Regions from separate parts of the Lysinibacillus sp. Y5S-8 genome, predicted to be linked through region 1. Evidence: riboswitches for the same ligand, from Rfam matches in the RefSeq annotation. Region 1 holds a riboswitch; the other holds the start of a gene.
What was found. A riboswitch is a leader RNA that binds a small molecule or an ion and turns the genes downstream of it on or off. The one in region 1 is predicted to bind thiamine pyrophosphate.

Region 2: another riboswitch for thiamine pyrophosphate. It lies ahead of V6670_RS11940 (ABC transporter substrate-binding protein); the one in region 1 lies ahead of thiM (hydroxyethylthiazole kinase).

Annotation. Positions count from the first base shown of each region.
Region 1 covers NZ_CP145889.1:3,490,334-3,494,857, reverse strand. Annotated here, with positions in the region: gene thiE (thiamine phosphate synthase) at 1-386, opposite strand, end outside; gene thiD (bifunctional hydroxymethylpyrimidine kinase/phosphomethylpyrimidine kinase) at 376-1,200, opposite strand; gene thiM (hydroxyethylthiazole kinase) at 1,188-1,955, opposite strand; TPP riboswitch at 2,047-2,144, opposite strand; gene V6670_RS16950 (acyl--CoA ligase) at 2,335-3,936, shown strand; gene sppA (signal peptide peptidase SppA) at 4,103-4,524, shown strand, end outside.
Region 2 covers NZ_CP145889.1:2,448,580-2,453,103, reverse strand. Annotated here, with positions in the region: gene parC (DNA topoisomerase IV subunit A) at 1-1,222, shown strand, start outside; TPP riboswitch at 1,343-1,453, shown strand; gene V6670_RS11940 (ABC transporter substrate-binding protein) at 1,608-2,603, shown strand; gene V6670_RS11935 (thiamine-binding protein) at 2,605-2,895, shown strand; gene V6670_RS11930 (ABC transporter permease) at 2,895-3,668, shown strand; gene V6670_RS11925 (ABC transporter ATP-binding protein) at 3,643-4,392, shown strand; gene V6670_RS11920 (TatD family hydrolase) at 4,382-4,524, shown strand, end outside.

The DNA of each region.
Region 1 (4,524 bases):
ACATAATCAGCATGATGGTCTATAGCTGTTTGTAATTCCTCCTGTGAATGTACAGAAACACCAAGTATCATGTTCCCGATTTTTTTACGTGCCATTTCAACATCTAAATCATCTTGTCCAATATGAACGCCATCAGCACCAAGTCGCAAAGCGAGCTCTACATCATCATTAACGATAAACGGTACATTATACTGCTGACAAAGTTTTTGACATTGGCGTGCAAATTGTTCATAGGCTAATCCAGTTAAGGCAACAGACCCTTTCTCGCGAAATTGAAACATCGTAATGCCAGCTTGCAATGCCTTTTCGAGGAGATGGATGGGATCTTGTTGAAAAACATTGCCTGTCCCCATAATAAAATAAAGCTGTAAATCCTCACGTTTCATGAATGATTACCTCACAGGCTTCCTTATGCTGTTGATAAGCGAAATGATTTGTAGGTCCGTGCCCGTTGCCGATGGATAAATCATGCATAATCGCTAATTGAATAAATTTTTTAGCTTCGATAATAGCCTCTTCCATCGCTAAACCTCGTCCAAGAAAAGCAGTGAGTGCTGCTGAAAATGTACAGCCAGTACCATGTGTATTTTTTGTTTGGATTCGTGGAGACTGCATCGAAAAAGACTGTCCATTTTTGAAAAATACATAATCAATGGCATAAAGTGGTTCTGCTAAATGCCCACCCTTTAGAATGACGCATTGTACACCTAGCTGTAAAAAGCTTTGAGCCACTTGTTTCATATCCTCAAAATGGCGAATGGCTCTCCCCGTGAGAGCCTCTGCTTCGGGTATATTTGGCGTAACAATCGTAGCTAGTGGTAGTAAAGATGAGCGTAACGCCTCAATAGCTTCTTGCTGTAATAAGCTTTCTCCACCTTTTGCAATCATCACGGGATCCACAACTAGTGGTATGTTTAATTCACCGATCATGCGTGCGATGGCTTGGATAATACCAGAGGAATAAAGCATGCCTGTTTTCATTGCAGCAATTGGAAAATCTTCGACTAACGCTTGAAATTGTTTTTCCACAAACGAAATGTCAATGGGGAAAACACCTGTCACGCCTGTTGTATTTTGTGCAGTTAAAGCTGTAATAACGGAAGTGCCGAACACCTCTAATTCCTGAAATGTTTTTAAATCAGCCTGTATACCAGCACCGCCACCACTATCTGATCCAGCAATCGTCGTTACAATATGCATGATGCTTCACCATCCTTTGATAAACGATGTATAGCATTAAGCAAAGCTATTTGAAAATCACCGATATCTGCAGTGAATGCAGAAGCTAGTACTGCTGCTTTTTTATAGTAAGTGAGTGTTTCTGCTAATTGGTGGTATGGCTTGTTACCTGCGACATAGGCAGCACCACAAAACGCACTAAGTAAACAGCCAGTACCAGTGACCTCTGTCATTTGTGGATGGCCACCAGCTATCCACTGGCTATGCTCACCATTTGTTATAAGATCACGTTCACCTGTTACAATAACGATACAATTATATCGTTGTGCCACTAGTAATGCTTCCGTCTCCAGTGACATGGAGCCATGACCACTATCTACACCTTTCTGTTGCCAATCTACATTGGCTATAGCCGCAAGCTCACCGATATTACAGCGAATTACGGCAAATTCTATGTTTTCAAGTAAGTATTGAACGGTTTCCTTGCGATAAGTTGTAGCCCCTGCCCCAACTGGATCTAATATAACTGGAATGCCAAGTGCATTAGCTTTTTTTCCTGCTAACAGCATGGCGTTTTTGGTGCGAGTATTGAGTGTCCCAATATTAATTAATAAAGCTTGTGCCATTGCTACCATTTCCTCAACCTCTTGGCTATCGTCAGCCATAACGGGCGAAGCACCTAATGCTAATAAACCATTTGCTTGGAAATTTGCCACCACATAGTTTGTGATGCAATGAATAAGTGGTTGCTGTTGACGAATTGTTTGAAATATCATTTTGTTTTTGTCCTCCTTTGTGGATGGACGTAAGCATGCAAAAAAGCTCTTTTTATGTAAAAATACACGAAAAAGAGCCTTTCATCTGAAAAAATCGATGTCTGTTGCTCCCTACGTCAGTATTAACTAACAGGTTCAAAGGGTCAGGTTTTACCTTCTCAACTCTTTCGAGTCCCCCTGCAATTTTGCTTTTAGTTGACCAAAATGTACCATACTTTTCATTTGTATTCAATAGCTAGTTTTCCTATCGACAAAACGTGACTGATGCCATATAGCTAGGTATGATAGTTGTCATGACTTTACCTAAATTAAGCGCAAACCATTGAAAATACTGAAAAAGGAGTTTTATAATGTGTCATAGCAAAAGGGGGCATTTGCCATGAAAAGACAAGATTTAGTTGCACCAGAATGGTATAACATAACAGAGGAAATTGAAAAATATGCTCAGGATGCAACGAAAAATGCTTTAATTATTTATGAAGAAAATCAAGCTGTACAATTTATTACATATGCACATTTGATGGAAAAAGCGAATCAAGCAGCACATGTTTTCACCTTACAAGGTTTAACGAAGGGTGATGTGATTTTAGTGATGGTACCACGCTCAGTGGAAGCATATATTGTTTATATTGCAGCATTAAAAGCAGGTTTAACCATCATTCCAAGTTCAGAAATGTTAAGAACAAAAGATATTGAGTATCGCATTCATCACGCGAATGCTAAAGGGGTTGTTGCCTATGAGCCCTATATTGAACAATTTGATGAAGTTGGAAATTTACAGGGCATACAGCAATTTGTCATAGGACAAGCACATGAGCCTTGGCAGCCTTTACTAGAAAAAATGCACCATCAACCTACAACTTACATAAATCCGACTCCGACAAAAAGTACTGATAATGCATTTTTAGCCTATACAAGCGGCACAACAGGTAACCCGAAAGCAGCGGTACATACACACAGCTGGGGCTATGCTCATTTACGAACAACAGCACCACATTGGTTAGGTGTACAAGAAAATGATATTGTTTGGGCAACAGCAGCACCTGGATGGCAAAAATGGATATGGAGTCCTTTTCTCGCTACATTAGGCAGTGGTGCTACTGCATTTGTTTACAAAGGTAAATTTGATGTGGTTTCCTATTTGGCACTGCTTGAAAAATTCAAAATCAATGTATTATGCTGTACACCAACTGAATATCGTTTTATGGCATCACTTGAAAATTTACAAGCATATGATTTACATGCAATTCGCCAAGCTGTATCAGCAGGTGAACCATTAAATAGTGAGGTTATCAACGTATTTTCAGAAACATTCCATTTACAAGTGCGAGATGGCTATGGTCAAACGGAGAATACATTACTTGTTGGTACAATGGTAGGGATGGAGGCGCGAGTTGGCTCAATGGGAAAACCTACTCCTGGCAACACCGTTAATATTATTAACGATTTCGGCAATCCCGTTGCAGTAGGAGAGGTGGGTGATATTGCTGTTCATCGTGAAACACCAGCTCTCTTTAAAAAATATTTAAATGATTCTGAACGTACAAATTTACAATTCCGTGGTGATTGGTATATAACAGGAGATCGTGCCTACAAAGATGAAGATGGCTACTTTTGGTTTGAGGGTCGAGGAGATGATGTCATTATCTCCTCCGGTTATACAATTGGTCCCTTTGAAGTAGAGGATGCTTTGATGAAGCATCCAACTGTGAAAGAAGCTGCTGTCATTGCCAGTCCAGATAAAGTGCGAGGAAATATTGTAAAGGCATTTATTGTTCTTCGTAATGGTGAAATTGGTGATGAAACACTTATTCAAACACTTCAAAGTCATGTGAAATCATTGACTGCCCCATATAAGTATCCTCGTGCTATTGAATTTGTCGAAGAGCTACCCAAAACATCCTCTGGAAAAATTCGACGAGTTGAATTACGACAACAAGAAACAAAGCAATGCCATTCATCATCATTTCCTAGGAAATAATGTCGAAAATCAAAGTTCATGCAAAGGTATGGACTTTGATTTTTTTTATTTTTTTAGGTAAGGTAATATGAGGAAATAAATAGCAACAAGCTTTTTGCATATTATTGCAAAAAAATGAAACAAATAAGCAAGTCATTCGTATTACGTGTTGAGGAGGCGGAAAGACATGAATGTAAAAAGGTGGGTTGCTTTAGTAGTCGCAGGTGTTCTTTTACTATTTTCATTAGGAATTAACACCATTTTTGCCCTATTTAAAGCAGATTTCCTAGGTAATTTTGATAGTTTGATGGCTGGGAATAATTTAGATGTATATGAAAATGTCATTGAAGGAGACAATTTTGATAAGCGAATTGCTTATTTAAAGGTAGATGGAGCGATTCAAGATATCGGCTCAAGTACATTATGGCAACCAGTTGCCTATGATCATACATTTTTCTTAGAGCAATTGGATAATATTTTGTATGATGATTCGATACAGGGCGTTGTTTTAAGCGTCAATTCACCAGGTGGTGGTGTGAAAGAATCTGCAGAAATCTATAAAAAGCTGCTAAAAATTAAAGAAGAACGACAAATTCCAATTTATGTATC
Region 2 (4,524 bases), 1.0 Mb from region 1:
TAATTTACAAGCGAAGTTTGATTTTACAGAGGTACAAGCCGAGGCGATCGTTAGCTTACAATTATATCGTTTAACGAATACAGACATCACAGAGCTTCGTCAAGAACAAGACGAGTTAAATAAGTTGATTGCGAAGCTAGAAGGAATTTTACAAAGTGAAGCCAAGCTTGTGCGTGTCATTAAACAAGAGTTACTAGAGATTAAGAAACGCTTCACAGAGCCACGTCGCTCGAAAATTGAGCAGGAAATAGAAGAAATTAAAATTACGCTAGATGTCCTTGTGCCAAGTGAAGAGGTTGTGGTGACGGTGACGAAGGATGGCTATATTAAACGTACATCCACACGTTCACATGCCGCTTCCAATGGTCAGGATTTTGCGATGAAGGATTCGGATTACTTATTGTATGAAGCCACCTTAAATACACAGCATCATCTGTTACTGTTCACAAATCGAGGCAATTATATTTACCAGCCTGTTCATGAGCTACCTGATATTCGCTGGAAGGATCTTGGACAGCATATTTCAAGTATTGTGCCAACAGGGGAAGATGAGTCTATTATTGCAGTGTATGGCTTTGAAACATTCGAGCAGCCAAATACGTATATTTTAACAGCTACAAAAGATGGTCAAATTAAACGCTCCCCACTGGCAGATTATGCGGTGACGCGTTATTCGAAGCCAATTAAAACAATGAATGTTAAAGCGGGCGATGCGATGATCTATGCATCGTTTGTGACAGATGATGTGGAACTAATGTTAACAACGGATACAGCCTATGCGATTCGTTTCCCACTGGAAGAATTACCAGTTACAGGAGTGAAAACAGGCGGTGTCAAAGGCATCACGCTAAAGGATGGAGAAGCCTTAGTCGGTGTCAATGTGCTACAGCCTGATGCTACACAATATGTGGTAATCGTCACGCAGCGTGGAGCCGTGAAGAAAATGAATGTTGCAGAAGTTGAAGTGGCAAGTCGTGCAAAACGTGGTCTAAAAGTATTAACAGAATTAAAAGCAAATCCTCACCGTATTGTGGCAGTTATTCAAGCAACGAATGAGGAGCAAATAGTGATTGAAACGGAAAAAGGTGTACAAGAGGTCATTGATGTCCAAACATTGACGCGTGCTGATCGCCATTCCAACGGTTCGTTTAAAGTGGATATTGCAACAGATGGGGCCATTTCTCATGTTTTAACGGCTAAAAAAGAGCAGAAACCAAGCTAATGATAAGCCCAGTCTCTTAGGAGTGCTGGGTTTTTTTTACGGGAGCAGTCGTTAGTCAAAAATAGCATCTTGTCATTTTAGCGTAACTATGGGTATAATAATCAACGAAAAGTTCATAGCACAAGAATGTAGGGGGGCTAGTAGTTGCTAGCTGAGATTGTGTCCGATAGACGCTGACCCTTTGAACCTGATTTGGCTCGTACCAGCGTAGGGAACATCTATTCAAAAAAGCAAAGTTTTGAAGATTGATTGCAATACGTCTGGGAGGAATCCTAGGCGTTTTTTTTATGTTTTCAAGCAATATCTTGCCAAACGCATACGCTTTCTTTCTGGTGACAACATTCAATCATGAACACTTTCACATTATCAACTAGGAGGACTTCGCATGAAAAAATGGTTATTTATTCTAGTGGCTGCACTTTTAACGTTAGTGGGCTGTAGTGACAAGGAGGACAAGCAGGCTACTGATCAGCTGAAAAAAGTATCAGTGGTCTTAGATTGGACACCAAATACGAATCATACAGGGCTGTATGTCGCAAAAAAACTCGGTTATTTTGAAGAGCAGGGCTTAGATGTTGACATTATTATGCCTGGGGAGGCAGGAGCCGATCAGCTTGTTGCTTCTGGCAAGGCAGAGTTTGGCGTGAGCTATCAGGAAGGTATTACACAGGCTCGTGTGCAAGATGTGCCTCTTGTCTCCATTGCCGCTATTATTCAACATAATACATCTGGCTTTGCTTCTATTGCATCAAAAGGTATTACATCACCAAAGGATTTCGAAGGTAAAACCTATGGTGGTTGGGGGGCTCCACTAGAGCAAGCTGTCCTACAATCATTGATGCAAACAGAAAAGGCAGACATTCATAAATTAGATATCGTCAATGCAGGAGATTTAGACTTTTTCACGATGATGCAAAAGGATATTGATTTTGCTTGGATTTATTACGCGTGGACAGGTATTGAAGCTGAGCTACGGGGTGAAAAGATTAATATGCTGTACTTAACAGATTATAGTGATCAGCTGGACTATTATACACCTGTTCTAGCTACAAATGAAAAAATGATCCAGGACAATCCTGACATAGTTAAAGCGTTTGTGGCGGCTGCATCGAAGGGCTATGAATACGCCATAGCGCATCCAAGTGAGGCGGCTGATATTTTAATAGAAGCGGCTCCCGATTTAGATCAAGCGTTAGTGCATAAAAGTCAGGAATGGCTAGCTGATAAATATCAGGATGATGCCAAGCAATGGGGAGAGCAAAAGCTTTCTGTATGGGAAAACTACGCAAAATGGATGTCTAGCAACAACGTGTTAGAGGGCGAATTTAATGCGAAACAAGCCTTTACAAATGATTTCTTACCTAAAAAGGAGGCCAAATAAGATGGCGAATTCATTAATCAGTGTTCAAATCATTCCAAAAACAGAGAAATTTGAGGATGTTATACCGTATGTCGATGCGGCGATTGCTGTGATAGATGCTGCTGGTGTGAAATATGAGGTACATCCGTTGGAAACGACGATGGAAGGTGAACTGTCAACGTTGCTGCAAATCATTGAAAAAATGAATGACAAGATGATTGAGCTTGGTGCCATCAATGTCATTACACAAGTGAAAATATTATATCAGCCAACTGGTATAACAATGGATACATTAACGGAGAAATACCAGTAATGAAACAAGCTTTGCAAAAGGGAAGGACGATTATTTTTATCGCCTTCCTCTTATTCGTGTGGGAGCTCATTGTGCAGGTGGCTGAAGTTCCTCATTGGTTATTACCTGCACCAAGTAGTATTTTGTTGGAAGCTTTTCAGTCCTATCAAACCTTTTTACCACATGCTTGGGCTACGATGCAATTAGCCTTATTAGGACTTGCCATTGGCATTGCCTGTGGATTAATGGTGGCGATTGTCTTGCATCGATTTACATTTATTCGGGAGTTGTTTTATCCGATTTTAATTATGTCGCAAAATATCCCTATTCTTGTCTTAGCGCCATTGCTCATTATTTGGTTTGGCTTTGGTTTATTACCAAAGCTCATCATTATTTGCCTCGTGTGCTTTTTCCCCATTGTTATTGCGGCAATGGACGGATTTCGGCAAACAGCACCTGAGTTAAAGCATTATTTTGCCATGGTTGGTGCTACAAAGGCGCAAACTTTTTGGAAGCTCGAATGGCCTCATGCATACCCAGCCATTTTTTCAGGTATAAAAATTGCTGCGACGTATAGTGTGATGGGCGCTGTTATTGCGGAGTGGCTTGGTGCAAAAAAAGGAATAGGCGTTTATATGACCTTAGCACAGTCCTCGTTCCGCACTGATCGTGTATTCGTAGCGATTTTTGCGATTGTTTTATTAAGCTTACTGTTGTTTAGCAGTATTCGCTTACTTGAAAAATTCATGGTGAAGGGGAGAGGCTATCATGCTCAGCATTCAAAACATCGCTAAATCCTTTGATACTCTGCAAGTTCTTGAAGATGTATCCTTTGACGTTAAAGATGGAGAGTTTGTGGCCATTGTTGGTCCCTCTGGCAGTGGTAAGAGTACCCTTTTTCAATTAATTGGTGGCGTTTCTGCGATTGATCAAGGGTCCATTTTATTAAATGGAGAGGACATTCAGCGAAAAAGAGGAACGATTGGTTATATGCCTCAGCAGCCTTGTCTACTACCTTGGCGCACGATTTTAGAGAATGTCACACTCGTAGAGGAATTACAACATCAACCAAATGCTGAACGTGCTGTAGAGTGGCTTGAAAAGGTGGGGCTTGGTTCATTTATCCATGCTTATCCAAACGAATTGTCAGGCGGCATGCAACAGCGTGTGTCTTTTATACGTGCGATGGTCAGTGATAAGCCTATTTTATGCTTAGATGAACCATTTTCTGCGCTGGATGAATTCACCAGACTGGAAATGCAAGCATGGCTATTATCCATCTGGGAAGCCTATCGTAAATCAATACTATTTGTCACGCATAGTATTGAGGAAGCACTCTTTTTAGCAGATCGGATCCTTGTTTTAAGCAAACGTCCTGCGACGGTTAAAAAGGAAATCATTGTGCCTTTTGAAAGACCTCGAAAAGAGGAAATTCGTCATTCAGCAGCGTTCACCGAGTTAAAGCAACAGTTATTTATGTACTTACAAGAAGAAAAGGGTGATATGTTTGTTGATTGATGCTCATATTCATTTGGATCAGTATCGAGATGAGGAAATTCCAGCCTTACTTGAAGAGGTAGAGACGGTGATTGCGGTTAGCATGCAGTTGTCGTCCTGTAAAAGAACATTGCATTTATCGAATAACTATCA